Regions from separate parts of the Streptomyces sp. E11-3 genome, predicted to be linked through region 1. Evidence: riboswitches for the same ligand, from Rfam matches in the RefSeq annotation. Region 1 holds a riboswitch; each other region holds the start of a gene.
The links. A riboswitch is a leader RNA that binds a small molecule or an ion and turns the genes downstream of it on or off. The one in region 1 is predicted to bind cobalamin.
Positions count from the first base shown of each region.

Region 2: it holds a riboswitch for cobalamin, as region 1 does, so the genes downstream of both, U9R90_RS23825 (cobalamin biosynthesis protein) here and U9R90_RS01280 (ABC transporter substrate-binding protein) in region 1, are expected to answer to the same signal.
Region 3: it holds a riboswitch for cobalamin, as region 1 does, so the genes downstream of both, U9R90_RS00525 (acyl-CoA thioesterase) here and U9R90_RS01280 (ABC transporter substrate-binding protein) in region 1, are expected to answer to the same signal.
Region 4: it holds a riboswitch for cobalamin, as region 1 does, so the genes downstream of both, U9R90_RS11115 (ribonucleoside-diphosphate reductase subunit alpha) here and U9R90_RS01280 (ABC transporter substrate-binding protein) in region 1, are expected to answer to the same signal.

Region 1 is NZ_JAZGRL010000001.1:290,463-293,663, forward strand. It holds gene U9R90_RS01275 (FecCD family ABC transporter permease) at 1-871, opposite strand, end outside; gene U9R90_RS01280 (ABC transporter substrate-binding protein) at 894-2,018, opposite strand; cobalamin riboswitch at 2,188-2,548, opposite strand; gene U9R90_RS01285 (VCBS repeat-containing protein) at 2,672-3,201, shown strand, end outside.
Region 2 is NZ_JAZGRL010000002.1:1,079,670-1,082,870, reverse strand. It holds partial or broken gene U9R90_RS23830 (cobyric acid synthase) at 1-791, opposite strand, end outside; gene U9R90_RS23825 (cobalamin biosynthesis protein) at 788-1,756, opposite strand; cobalamin riboswitch at 1,939-2,073, opposite strand; gene U9R90_RS23820 (hypothetical protein) at 2,304-2,525, opposite strand; gene U9R90_RS23815 (anion permease) at 2,564-3,201, opposite strand, start outside.
Region 3 is NZ_JAZGRL010000001.1:128,985-132,185, forward strand. It holds partial or broken gene U9R90_RS00520 (IS3 family transposase) at 1-638, shown strand, start outside; cobalamin riboswitch at 947-1,130, shown strand; gene U9R90_RS00525 (acyl-CoA thioesterase) at 1,274-1,735, shown strand; gene U9R90_RS00530 (short-chain fatty acyl-CoA regulator family protein) at 1,791-3,197, opposite strand.
Region 4 is NZ_JAZGRL010000001.1:2,481,665-2,484,865, reverse strand. It holds gene U9R90_RS11115 (ribonucleoside-diphosphate reductase subunit alpha) at 1-1,333, opposite strand, end outside; cobalamin riboswitch at 1,473-1,614, opposite strand; gene U9R90_RS11110 (GNAT family N-acetyltransferase) at 1,760-2,272, opposite strand; gene U9R90_RS11105 (CstA-like transporter-associated (seleno)protein) at 2,350-2,556, opposite strand; gene U9R90_RS11100 (carbon starvation CstA family protein) at 2,553-3,201, opposite strand, start outside.

The sequences.
Region 1 (3,201 bases):
GTACCCGGTGGTCGGGGCCGACCCACAGCCGGGCCAGATGGGGCACCACAAGCCCTACCCAGCCGATGACTCCGCTCACCGCGACCGCCCCGGCGACGACGGCGGCCACCGCGGTGAGCAGCAGCCAGCGCAGCCGCCCCGGTCGCAGCCCGAGCGTCATCGCGTCCTCGTCGCCCAGGGACAGGACGTTGATCCGCCAGCGCAGTGCGCAGATCAGCGCACCGCCCACCAGGACCGGCACCGCGGCGACCGCGACCTTGCCGTAGGTGGCCGTGGCCAGGCTGCCGAGCAGCCAGAACACGATGGACTGCAACTCGCCGTAGGGGTCGGCGAGATACGTCAGCAGGGACACCAGGGCCGCGAAGAACGCCCCGACGACGATGCCGGACAGGACGATCGTCAGCGGTGGTGCGGGCCCGCGCACCCGGCTGGTCGCGAACACCGCGACCAGGGCGAGCAGTCCGAAGCCGAACGAGCCGAGCACCAGCGCGGCCGAGCCCAGGCCGAGCACGATCGCGAGGGCCCCGCCGAAGGACGCCCCGGAGGACACCCCGAGGATTTGCGGGCTGACGATCGGGTTGCCGAAGACGGCCTGGAGCGCCGCGCCGCAGACCGCGAGCCCCGCCCCGACCAGCATGGCGAGGAGCACGCGTGGCAGCCGCACCTGGAGTACGGCGGCCTCCTCGGTGTCCGTCCAGGTCCGCTCGATCGGCAGCAGCTGCCCGAGGAGTATCCGTACGACCTGGTCGAAGCCGACGGTGTAGCGGCCCACGGCGAGGGCCACGATGCCGACGAGCAGCACCGCGACCGGCAGTCCGATCAGGGCCGAGCGCTGGCGTCGGCGTCCGACAGCCGGTCCGGTGGCGGGCACGTGGCCGCGCTCCTGTGTCCGCTCAGCGGCCGAAGTCGGCATAGTCCCGGGAGGCGGAGTTGGTCCGCAGGTGGAGGATGGTGTCCAGCTGGGCGCCGGTGGGCTCGGCGCCGTACAGGAACGTGTACTGGGAGGTGACCTCGGCCCGCAGCCCGGGTGCCCCGGTGTCGTGCACCAGACCGGCGAGCCACTGCCACATCAGCGGTGACTCCTGGCTGGGCGGATCCCATCGGTAGCCGCCCAGCGGCACCTTGTAGACCCGGCGCTCGCGCACCGCCCGCAGCGTGGCCAGCGCGGGGTCGTCGTACAGGTCCTTGGGGGTCGCCGGGCCGAAGTTGCCGAGCAGCACGATGTCGGGGTTCCACTTCAGCAGTTGCTCGACGTCGATGGTGGCCTGCTGCTCCTTGACCTTCGCGGCGGGATTGCGGCCTCCGACCAGTTCGGTGACGAAGTGGTTGTACGAGGCTCCGCCGCCGACCTGCAGTCCGTCGGCGGCTCCGCGGAGATACAGCACGGACGGCTTGGCGCCGCTTCGGCGGGGCAGTTCGGCGCGTAGCTGCTTCAGCCTCCCGCGTATCGAGCGGTTGATGCGATCGGCGCGGTCCCGCTTGCCGAGCAGTTCGCCGTAGAGCGTGACGGCGGATTCGAGGTCTGCCTGTGTCCCGTAGGTGAGCCGGGCGACCTTCAGGCCTGCCTTGCGCAGCGGTTCGACGATGCCGGGGCCCCGGTCGCCCCACTGGATCACCACATCCGGGTTCAGGGCGAGCACGCTTTCCACGTTGGGGGCGAACTCAGCGCCCGCCACATCGGTGGGGACCTTCAGCAGCTCCGGATAGGCCTGGCCGAGGAAGCTGCCCTCGATCGCGGTGCGGGATGCGGCGTTCATCCCGGCCAGCACCTCGGGGCCGCCGTTCACGGCGACCACCATGGACGCGGCGGGCAGCGGGATGGTCACCACCCGGCGTGCGGGGCGCGGCAGTTCGACGGTCTTGCCGGTCAGGTCGGTGGCGGTGAGTCCCTTGCCGGTGTCCGCCGGTTCGGCACGTCCACAGGCGGTGGCGATGAAGGGCAGGGTGGCCGCGGCGAGCGCGCCTCCCAGCAGTCGGCGACGCGAAACATGCTCACTCGGCACGGCGCGTACGGGCATCCGGGTTCCTCTCACGTCCGGGGCGCGCCAGGGGACGGCACCCGGGACGGCGGCGCACCCCGGCCGCGGCCTTGAGGGCCACGAGCAGCGCACGCCGAGCACCCGAACGCGGCTGCCGCCCAACTCGTCGCGGCAGACCGCATGCACGCCTCCTGGGGTCCACGCCCCGTGGATGGTGTCCGCGACAGGCCAGTGTCCTGACTCCCGGATCGTCACTCACCCCGACCTTCCAGCCGAGGGCCTGTCGTCACACTCCCGCCGTCCGCCCGAAGGGCGGGCCGCGCGGCGTCTGGTGCGTGCGATCGCAAGGCGCCGAAGAGCCCTCGTAGCGGAGCTACGAGGGCTCTTCGGCAACGCCGCGAGCGCGCGTGCCAGACGCCGCGGGGCAGACGGGAGTGTGACGACAGGCCCTCAGGCCGTGGTCGTCGGTGGGGTCTGCTCCCCGGTCACAGTGGCGGGACCGTGCCGGATTCTCACCGGCTTCCTGGTTCCCGTCGCGTTGGTCGACGGCTCACAGTAGCCAACCCGGTCGGACCAGGGAAGTCGTCCGAGGCGGCGCACCGGGGCGCGGGCCGTTGGCCGGGGTGGGCGGCGGGTGCGCGGGCGGCGGTCGGGCTCTGGTGGTACGGACTCGGGTTGTACGGTCGGGGGCCATGAAGCGACGTACCGCCCCTGCCGCCCTGGTGACCACCGGCGTGGTCACTGCCGCGCTGCTGCTCGGTGCGTGCGGCGACACCGGCGGCCGGGACGCGAAGCAGCTCCCGAGCCCGTCGCCGACGCCTTCCGGCAGCCCCGGCGAGCTGCGCCAGGGGCCCGAGCGGCCACCGGCCGGAAAGGCCTCGGCCAAGCCACGTACCGGCGATCTCAACGGCGACGGATTCGACGATCTGGCCGTGCAGGGCGCGGGCCACATCGCCGTGGTGTACGGCTCGGCGGACGGGCCACGGGTGCGGACGCGGGCCACGGTGCGCATGCCCGACACCAAGGACCCCAGCGGCATACCGCCTGCGATCCGCCTGGAGCGGGCCGACCTCGACCACGACGGGTTCACCGATCTCCTCGCCACGCTCACCGATGGGCGCCAGTACGCGCTGTGGGGCGGGGCGCGTGGGGTCAGCGGGCCCCGGCTGCTCGACACCGGGTACAGCGTGGTGTCGGGGAAGGAGACCAGCCACTGGACGGC
Region 2 (3,201 bases), on a different contig from region 1:
AGCGAGACCCGCAGCCCGTCCTCCTCGTCGATGCCGAGCCCGTGCGCGAACGGCAGCACACCGTACGTCCGCCGCCCGGTGAGCTGGCGCAGCATCTCCAGGCCCGGTTCGAGCAGGGACACATCGCCGCGGAACTTGTTGACCAGATACCCGGCGACCAGCTCCTGGTCGGTGCCGCTGAGCAGCGCCGTCGTACCGAAGAAGGACGCGAAGACGCCACCGCGGTCGATGTCCCCGACCACCACCACCGGGAACCGGGCCGCCCGCGCGATCCCCATGTTCACGATGTCGGTACGCCGCAGATTGATCTCGGCGGGACTGCCCGCGCCCTCACAGATCACCGCGTCGTACGAGCTCCGCAGCTCCTCCAGGCACTCCACCACCGTGCCGAGCAGGGCTTCCTGACGGCCCCCGTGCAGCCCTCACCCGGGGGACGACCCCCCAGACCCCCCGAAGAACCCGCGCGCGCTCATCTCGCCCACCGGCTTGCCCATCAGGACGACCTGGCTGGAGCGGTCGCTGCCGGGCTTGAGCAGCACCGGGTTCATCAGCGCGGTGGGCTCGACACGGGCGGCCTGTGCCTGCATCGCCTGGGCGCGGCCGATCTCGGCGCCCTCGCGTGTGACGAACGAGTTCAGCGACATGTTCTGCGCCTTGAAGGGCGCGACGGACACGCCCTTGCGCGCCAGCCAGCGGCAGATGCCCGCGGTGACCACGCTCTTCCCGGCGTCCGACGTGGTCCCGGCGACCAGCAGCCCGCCCCCACGACCTGTCCGCGGTGTCGGCGTCACGATGCCCCTCCCCGTCGTCGCGTACGGCGGCGCAGCGCCGCCGCCCCGAGCCGCCCGGCTACGGACGCGCCCAGCGCCAGCGCGCCGACCCGCCGCGACAGCCGTACGGCCCGCTCGATGTCCCCGACCTCGATCGTCCGGCCCTCGGTGTTGAGTACCGGTCGGTGCTCGACCCGTCCGCCGTAGGACAGTGTTCCGCCGAGCCGCACGCCCAGCGCCCCGGCGAACGAGGCCTCCACCGGGCCCGCGTTGGGGCTCGGGTGCTTGCTCGCGTCGGCCCGCCAGGCGCGCAGCGCGCCGCGCGGGTCGCCGCCCGCGACGACTCCGAGGGCGGCGGTCAGGCGGGCACCCGGCCATCCGGCCACGTCGTCGAGGCGGGCCGAAGCCCACCCGTAGCGCCGGTACTTCGCCGACTTGTGGCCCACCATCGCGTCCAGGGTGTTCACGGCCCGGAATCCGACCAGGCCAGGCACGCCGCCGACGGCACCCCACACCAGCGCGCCGACCACGGCGTCCGAGGTGTTCTCGGCGACCGACTCGACGACGGCCCGCGCGATACCGGGACCGTCCAGCGCCTGCGGATCGCGCCCGCACAGGTGCGGCAGCCGCTCCCGGGCGACGTCGAGGTCCCCGGCCTCCAGCGCGGAGCCGACGGCCCGCGCCTCACGCCCCAAGGACGTACCGCCCAGGACGGCCCACGTCGTGGCGGCGGTCAGCGCGACAGAAGCGGCGGGGGAGTGGCGCAGGGCGCGCGAAGCCAGCGCGGCGGCGCCCAGGGCACCACCAGCGCACACCGTGGTGTGCAGGGCACCCCAGCCGCGGTGGTCACGCCACAGCAGGCGCTCGACGGAGCCCGCCGCACGGCCGAACGCGGCGACCGGATGGCCGCGGCGCGGATCGCCGAGCAGCAGATCGCCGAGCAGGCCCGCGGTGGCGCCGTACGCGAGAACACGATCGGCACGCACGGGGTCAGCCGGCCGATACGCCTCGAAGGACCTCTGGAGTGCGGTGAGTACCCCACGCACGGGTACTCAACAGGCTGGTACTCAACAGACTGGTACTCAACAAGATGTGTGACGGGCAGCCCGGCATCGCGCTTTGTCCTCACTCAGGGTCCGCGCCCTGGTTCGACGGAAAACGGCGACGTGAGTCTCCTGGCTCCCGGATACGCGCAGCTCCCCCGGCCTTCCAATCCGCAGCCGCGGACCGTGACTTCCGGTGTTGGGGGAGAGCTCCCCGGTGACAGTGGCGGGACCGCGCCGGATTCGCACCGGCTTCCTCTCCTGCCGCCGTATATGGCTCCGGCAGTCCACCACGGTCCCCGAACGCCCGTCAACTCGTCGTTGACCTGCACAGGGACTGTGTTACGAGGACCACTTCGAGGTGGCCTCGCGGGGTCGCGCCGAAGCATTGAGGGAGCGCACGGAAGCGGCGCCCGGCGACCGTGGTGAAGGTCGCGAGGCGCCGCTCGCGGAGTGCGCTGCCCCCGTCAGGAGGCGATCATGGTTCCCGTCAGGAAACGATCATGAAGATGCCGTACGCCACCGCCGCGGTGCAGGCGGCGAAGCAGGCGTACGCGCCTGTACGTGCCAGGGTCGCGGAGCCGCCCTGCTCGGCGGCCTCCTCCTGCTTGGAGAGGCCGATCATGCCCAGGGTGAAGAGGGCCACCAGGCCGACGGTCGCCACGAGGCTGACGCCGAAGACGGAGCCGAGGGCTTCCCAGTCGATGTCCATGCTGCTGTTTCCTTAACTCGGGCTCGAAGCCGTGCTCATCAGACCCGGGCGGGTCGCGTGTCGGCGTCCGACGCCGCCGCGGCCTGGGCCGGGATGGTGGTCAGGGCCTCGTCGGCCGTCTCTGCGGCCGCCTCCGCGGCTTCGGCCGCGGCGGTCGGCGGCGGGACGACCGCCGCGATCGCGTTGGTCACGACACCCGCGGGCTCGGCCTCGCCCGAGGCGGAAGCGGAGGCGGCGGGGGCGTTCTCGTCGACCTCGTTGACGTTGGTGTGGTCGATGACCTGGCGGCGCGAGATAAACCAGATCGCGGCACAGGAACCGATCAGGAAGGCGACGACGACGGCGACGCCCCAGTCACCCTGCCGGGCGACGAACTCCGCCAGCGCGGCGACCAGACCGGCGGCCGGCAGGGTCAGACCCCAGGCCACGAACATCCGGGTCGCGGTCGACCAGCGGACCACACCGCCCTTGCGGCCGAGGCCCGCGCCCATCACGGCGCCGGAGCAGGAGTGTGTGGTCGACAGCGAGAAGCCGAGGTTCGACGAGGACAGGATGACCACGGCCGCACTGGTCTGGGCGGCGAAGCCCTGCTGCGGCTGGAGGTCGGTGAGGCCCTTGCCCATGGTGCGGATGATGCGCCAGCCGCCCAGGTAGGTACCGAGCGCGATCGCCATAC
Region 3 (3,201 bases), 160 kb from region 1:
GGACCGCCTGGCGGATCTGTCGGGACAACGGCTGGTGGAGCGCCTTCGGCAAGCGAAAGGGCAGTGGCAAGAACGCCAAGGCCGGTCCGCCGGTCCACGACGACAAGGTGCGGCGGAACTTCACCGCCGATGCGCCGAACCGGTTGTGGCTGACCGACATCACCGAGCACTCCACAGGCGAGGGCAAGCTCTACCTGTGCGCGGTCAAGGACGTGTTCTCGGGTCGGATCGTGGGCTATTCCATCGACTCGAGGATGAAGTCCCACCTCGCGGTGATGGCGCTGCAGTCCGCCGTCGCCCGCCGCGGCCATGTGGAAGGTTGCATTGTGCATTCGGACCGCGGATCGCAATTTCGGTCCCGAAAATTCGTGTCCGTTCTCGCCCGGAACGGCCTGGTCGGCTCGATGGGCCGGGTCGGTGCGGCAGGCGACAACGCGGCCATGGAGAGCTTCTTCGCGCTGCTGCAGAGGAACGTCCTGGACCGCCAAGTCTGGGCCACCCGACAGGAATTGCGGATCGCGATCGTGACCTGGATCGAACGCACCTACCACCGCCGCCGACGCCAGAGACGCCTGGCCCGATTGACCCCCATCGAGTACGAGACCATCATGACCCCACCCGCAGCACACGCTGCATAAAACCCGCTGTCACCTGATCACGCAGCAGTCCCGTCATAGCGATGGACGTGTCTCAACTGTACGAATAATCGACACGAGGACCATGGTCTCCAGACTGATCGGGTAAGTGCGGCCGTACGAGCTCGTGCTGTTCCAGCAGTCCGGCCACCGACAGCATCCGTAACCTCCATAGGAGCGACGAAACGACGAGACATCACTCCCACCCAGACGCCACCCCTACCCCTGACCAGCGAAAACGCAGTCATCAGACTCGGAATGGCAACAGCCTCTAAGCCCGCACGCGTACTGTCGTACGCTGCCGGTGCGGCTGGTTCGCCCCGCCCGCCAGGCGGAGCGTCGTAAGAGGGAACCCGGTGGGAGTCCGGGACTGCCCCGCAGCGGTGAGCGGGAACGACCGCCGTCATTCGCACTGGAAGCTCAGGCTTTTGGGAAGCGACGGCCAGTAGGCGCCTGACGAAGGTCAGGTGCGCCCGTGAGTCCGAAGACCTGCCACTGCCCGCGCCCCACCATGGGTGCGGCCACACCGGACATCGAGGGCGGGTCGGCGGCGGCAGGGGCGATGTGGACCGCCCCGTCCTTCGCGTGCATCCGGCCATCGAGGTCGTCGAGAACTCGCGAAGGAGAGTTCCGTGACCATGGACACTCGACTGCCCGTAGGCCCCGCCCACAAGGCCCCGGCTGACTCGTGCGTGACCCTCGCCCACATCATGAGCGAGCACGACACCAACCTCTACGGCACCATCCACGGCGGCATCATCATGAAACTGATCGACGACGCCGCGGCAGCCGCCGCCGGACGCCACGCGGACGGCCCGTCGGTGACCGTCTCGGTCAACCGCATGACCTTCCTCGCCCCGGTGAGGGCCGGTGATCTGCTCACCGTGCACGCGGAGCTGGAGCGGGCCGGACGTACCTCGATGGACGTCGGCGTCCGCGTCACCGCCGAGCGGTGGAACGCCTCCGGACCCGCCACCAACGTCGCCACCGCTCAGCTGACATTCGTCGCCATCGACGCCGAGAGCCGACCACGCCCGGTCCCGGCCCTCGGCACGAGGGAAGCCGAAAGCACACGCCGCGGCCCAACAGGGCGGGCGTGAGACGAGGCGGGGGCACTCCAGCAACAAGCGCGCCCGCCGCACACCCGCTGCCGGTTCAGGGCGCGGGTGCGACGGGATAAGGCACGAACGTGCTGCTGTTCTCGTCGATGGCGAGCCGCTGACCGAGCGGCGGCACGGCGCGCTGCGGGCAGTCAAGGCGTTCGCAGACGCGGCAGCCCATGCCGATCGGGGTGGCGGCAGAGGCGTTGTCCAGATCGAGTCCGTCGGAGTAGACGAGCCGTGAGGCGTGCCGGATCTCGCAGCCGAGCCCGATGGCGAAGTTCTTGCCGGGCTCGCCCCAGCCGCCGCGGCTGCGGGTGACGGCGCGGGCGGTCCACAGGTACCGCCGTCCGTCGGGCATGGCAGCGATCTGAACATGGATGCGGCCGGGGGCGGCAAAGGCTTCGTAGACGTTCCACAGCGGGCAGGTCCCGCCGGCCCGGGAGAAGTGGAACCCGGTCGCCGACTGGCGCTTGGACATGTTGCCCGCACGGTCGACGCGGACGAAGGAGAAGGGCACCCCGCGCAGGCGGGGCCGCTGGAGGGTGCTCAGGCGGTGGCAGACGGTCTCGTAGCCGAGGCCGAAGCGGTCGGTGAGGCGCTCGATGTCGTAGCGCACCTCCTCAGCGGCGGTGTGGAAGTCGCGGTAGGGGAGGATCAACGCGGCGGCGAAGTAGTTGGCGACACCGATCCTGGCCAGCTTCCAGGTGGTGGAGCCCTCTTGGTAGTCCTCGGAGGCGTGCCGGGAGAGTTCGTCGCCGTACTCCACCAGGGCCAGCTGAGTGGCCATGCGGAAGGCTTGCTGGCCTGGGCGCAGGCGCGGTGAAAGGTGCAGGGTGCGGGCATGCGGGTCGTAGTGGTGCGGACTGTCCCCGTCGGCCGTGACGCGTACGCCATGCCGGTCGGCGAGTCGGGCGGTCAGGGCCCGCAGGACCTCGCCGGGCCGGATCCCGACGGCGGACGCCAGTTCCTCGGCGGCGGTGTCGGCGTCGTGCAGGTAGTTCTGTCGGCGGTAGAAGAACTCGCGGATCTCCTCGTGCGGCGTGCGGGGCGCAGCCGTGCCGGCGGTCGCGGCGCGGCCGTCGGCCGCCTCGGCGAGCCGCTCGCCCAGCTCCTGGTTGCTTCGGCTCAGCCGCAGCAGCACATCCCCGACGGTGGGCAGTCGGGAGGCGAGTTCCGACAGGTCGGAGGCACAGACGCGGCCGGCGGCCACCTCGTCGGCCAGGGCCTCGCGCAGGTCGGCCATGAGGCGGCTGGTGTCGCGTTCGGCGAAGAAGGCGGCGTCCACGCCGAACGCCTCCGTCAGCCGCAGCAGGACCGGTACGGTCAGCGGCCGGGAGTCGTGCTCCATCTGGTTCAGATAGCTCGGTGAGATCGCCAGGACACGGGCCAGCTCGGCCTGGCTCATGCGCCGGTCCTCGCGCAGCCGCCGCAGCCGCGTCCCCGCGTAGGTCTTACTCATCCCT
Region 4 (3,201 bases), 2.2 Mb from region 1:
CGTCGTCCGTGACCTCCAGGATCTCGGTGCACAGGTTCGACGAGTGGACCGTGTGGCCGGGCTCGGCGGTCTGGTTGGCGGTGCGGTTGGAGGCGTCCTTGAAGGTCATCCAGCCGTTGCCGGTCTGCGCGAGGGTGCGCATCATCCGGCCGTACAGGTCACGCGCCGGGATGGTCTTCTGCGCCAGTCCCTGGGCCTCGGCCTTGCGGTACGCCGCGTCGAACTCGTCGCCCCACAGGTCGACCAGCTCCGGCACATCGGAGGGCGAGAACAGCGACCAGTCGCCGCCCGACTCGACCCGGCGCATGAACTCGTCCGGGATCCAGTGCGCCAGGTTGAGGTTGTGCGTACGCCGCGCCTCCTCACCGGTGTTGTCGCGCAGCTCCAGGAACTCCTCCAGGTCCGCGTGCCAGGTCTCCAGGTAGACACAGGCGGCGCCCTTGCGGCGGCCGCCCTGGTTGACCGCGGCGACCGAGGAGTCGAGGGTGCGCAGGAACGGCACGATGCCGTTGGAGTGGCCGTTGGTGCCGCGGATCAGCGAACCGCGGGAGCGGATACGGGAGTACGGGAGTCCGATGCCGCCCGCGTGCTTGGAGAGCCGCGCCACCTGGTGGTACCGGTCGTAGATCGAGTCGAGCTCGTCCAGCGGCGAGTCCAGCAGGTAGCAGGAGGACATCTGGGGGTGCCGGGTGCCGGAGTTGAACAGGGTCGGCGACGACGGGAGGTAGTCGAGCCTGCTCATCAGGGAGTACAGCGCGGCGACTTCGTCCACGGCCCGGTCGGAGTGGTCCTCGGCGAGGCCTGCGGCCACCCGGAGCATGAAGTGCTGCGGGGTCTCGATGACCTGGCGGGTGACGGGGTGGCGCAGCAGATAGCGGCTGTGCAGCGTCCGCAGTCCGAAGTAGCCGAAGCGGTCGTCGGCGCCGGTGTCGATCAGCGCGTCCAGGCGGGCCGCGTGGGTGCGTACGAATTCGGCCGTACGGTCCGCGATCAGGCCCTCGCGGTGTCCGGTGGCGACCGAGTCGGAGAAGGTGACAACCCCCTGCGAGGCTGCCTCCTTGGCGATGGTGACCGTCAGCAGCCTGGCCGCCAGGCGCGCGTACGCCGGGTCGTCACCGATCAGGCCCGCGGCCGCCTCGGTGGCGAGCGAGCGCAGCTCGGCCTCGTCCGATCCGGCGTGCCGGCCGCGCAGCGCGGCGGCGGCGACCTTGCCCGGGTCGGTGTCGGGGAGGTCGGCGGTGAAGTCGGTCAGGGTCCGCAGCAGTGCGGTGCCCGGGGCGTCTTCGACCCGCTCGGCAACCCTTGAGACAGGATCGGCTGGCGCGATGGTCACGGTGGAGCACTCCCTCGCTCGGCGCGGGGCCCGCGGGGAGCGGCGGGGGAGACGGGCGCGGGCACCCGTGCCGGGCCACCGCGCTCCGCGTCCACCAGCCCATTCCACGAGGCCCGGACGTATCGGCACCCGGACCGGACGGTACGAGTGCGCTGTCGGCAGGACCTCGGACTGAGCGGGTACGCAAAAGCGCACCAGTACACCGTTGCGGGACAGTTCCGGATTTGCACCGGATTCCCCTGCGGCGACAGCGAGCACGAGCATACATGTGGGGTTCGTTGGTTGCGGGACCCCCCACATATTGTGTCGCGGTGTCCCTGCGTAGGGTGGGGCGCGCTAGGCCACGGGCCGCGGTGTCACGGGTTGCCGAGCCACGCCACGGGCCGCGGTGTCACGGGTTGCCGAGCCACGCCACGGGCCGTCGCGCTACCAGGCCAGCGCGTAGGTGAGGAGGCTGACCAGGTCGGGTACGGGCTCCCAGTCGCGGTCCGGTGTCCGTACGAAGCCAAGCCGTTCGTAGATCCGGTGTGCCGAGTGCATCGAGGCCTGAGTGGACAGCACGACGCCGGTGCACTCCGCGGCCCGCGCCCGCTCCAGGCAGGCCCGCACCAACGCCTCGCCCACACCCCGGCCGCGCGCGGCCGGGTCCACGGCGAGCATCCGGAACTCGGCCTCGCCGGTCCTGGCTATCTCCGCCAGGGGAGTCCCGGCCACCGCGAAGGTCACCCCGCCGAGCGGCGCCGCGCCCGTCGGCCCGCCGCTGTCCACGGCGACGAGTACCTCGGCCTTCGCCGCGCGCGAGGCCACGTCGCGCAGCGTGTGCAGATACGGGTCCTCGGCGCCGAAGTCCAGGTGGCCGTCCTGGAGATAGGCCTGTGCGGTGAGCTCGCCCAGTGCTTCGTACTCCTCGGCCCGTGCCGGTCTGATCTGGAAGTCCATGATTCGCAGTGTGCCGTACGGCGCTGACAGCGGGCCGCGGTTTTCCCCAGGGAAACCGGCGGCCCGCTGTCATGGGGTCAGCAGCAGCGGAAGCCCTCGCGGGGATCGCGCCCGTGCCCGTCGGTGCGCCGCCGCTCGAACTCGCCGCGGCACAGCACCGGGGCGTCCGGATGCTCGTGGCGGGCCCGCTCGACATAGCGGTCGTAGGCGTTCTCGCCGGTGAACTCGCGTACGTACCACCACAGTCGGGCCAGTGCCCCGCGTGGCGCGGCGGTCGCGCTCACCGGACCGGCTCCGGCTCGTCGGGGCGCTGCTCGGGGATGCCGCCGCCGGGGCCCAGGCCCGCGGCCGCGAGTTGGGCCTTCTCCTCCGGCGTCGCGATCAGTTCGTCCGGGGCGATGATCTGGGACTCCTCGTACGGGGCCTCCTTGAGCTCCGCCGACTGCGGGTTCCGTATGGCCTTCACACAGACCCGTACGGCGTCGGCGATCACGACGACGATCAGCAGTGCGAACACCGCCGAAAGGGTGCCCTGGACCGTGGTGTTGGTGACGATCGTCTCCAGGTCCGCGAGTTCCTTGCCGCTGAAGTCCCCGGAGTCGATCTTGTCCTGGGTCGCGGAGCGCAGGCTGAAGAAGCCGACGCGCGGGTCGTCCGAGAACACCTTCTGCCAGCTGGCGGTGAGGGTGACGACGGCGTCCCAGGCGAGCGGGACACCCGTCACCCAGGCCCACTTGAGCCGCCCGGACTTGATCAGCATGACCGTGCAGACCGTGAGGGCGACCGCGGCGAGCAGCTGGTTGGAGATACCGAAGATCGGGAAGAGCTGGTTGATCCCGCCGAGCGGGTCATGGACGCCGACCCAGAGGAAGTAGCCCCAGGCCAGCACCACCAGGGCGCTGGTGAGATAGACGCCGGGCAGCCAGCCC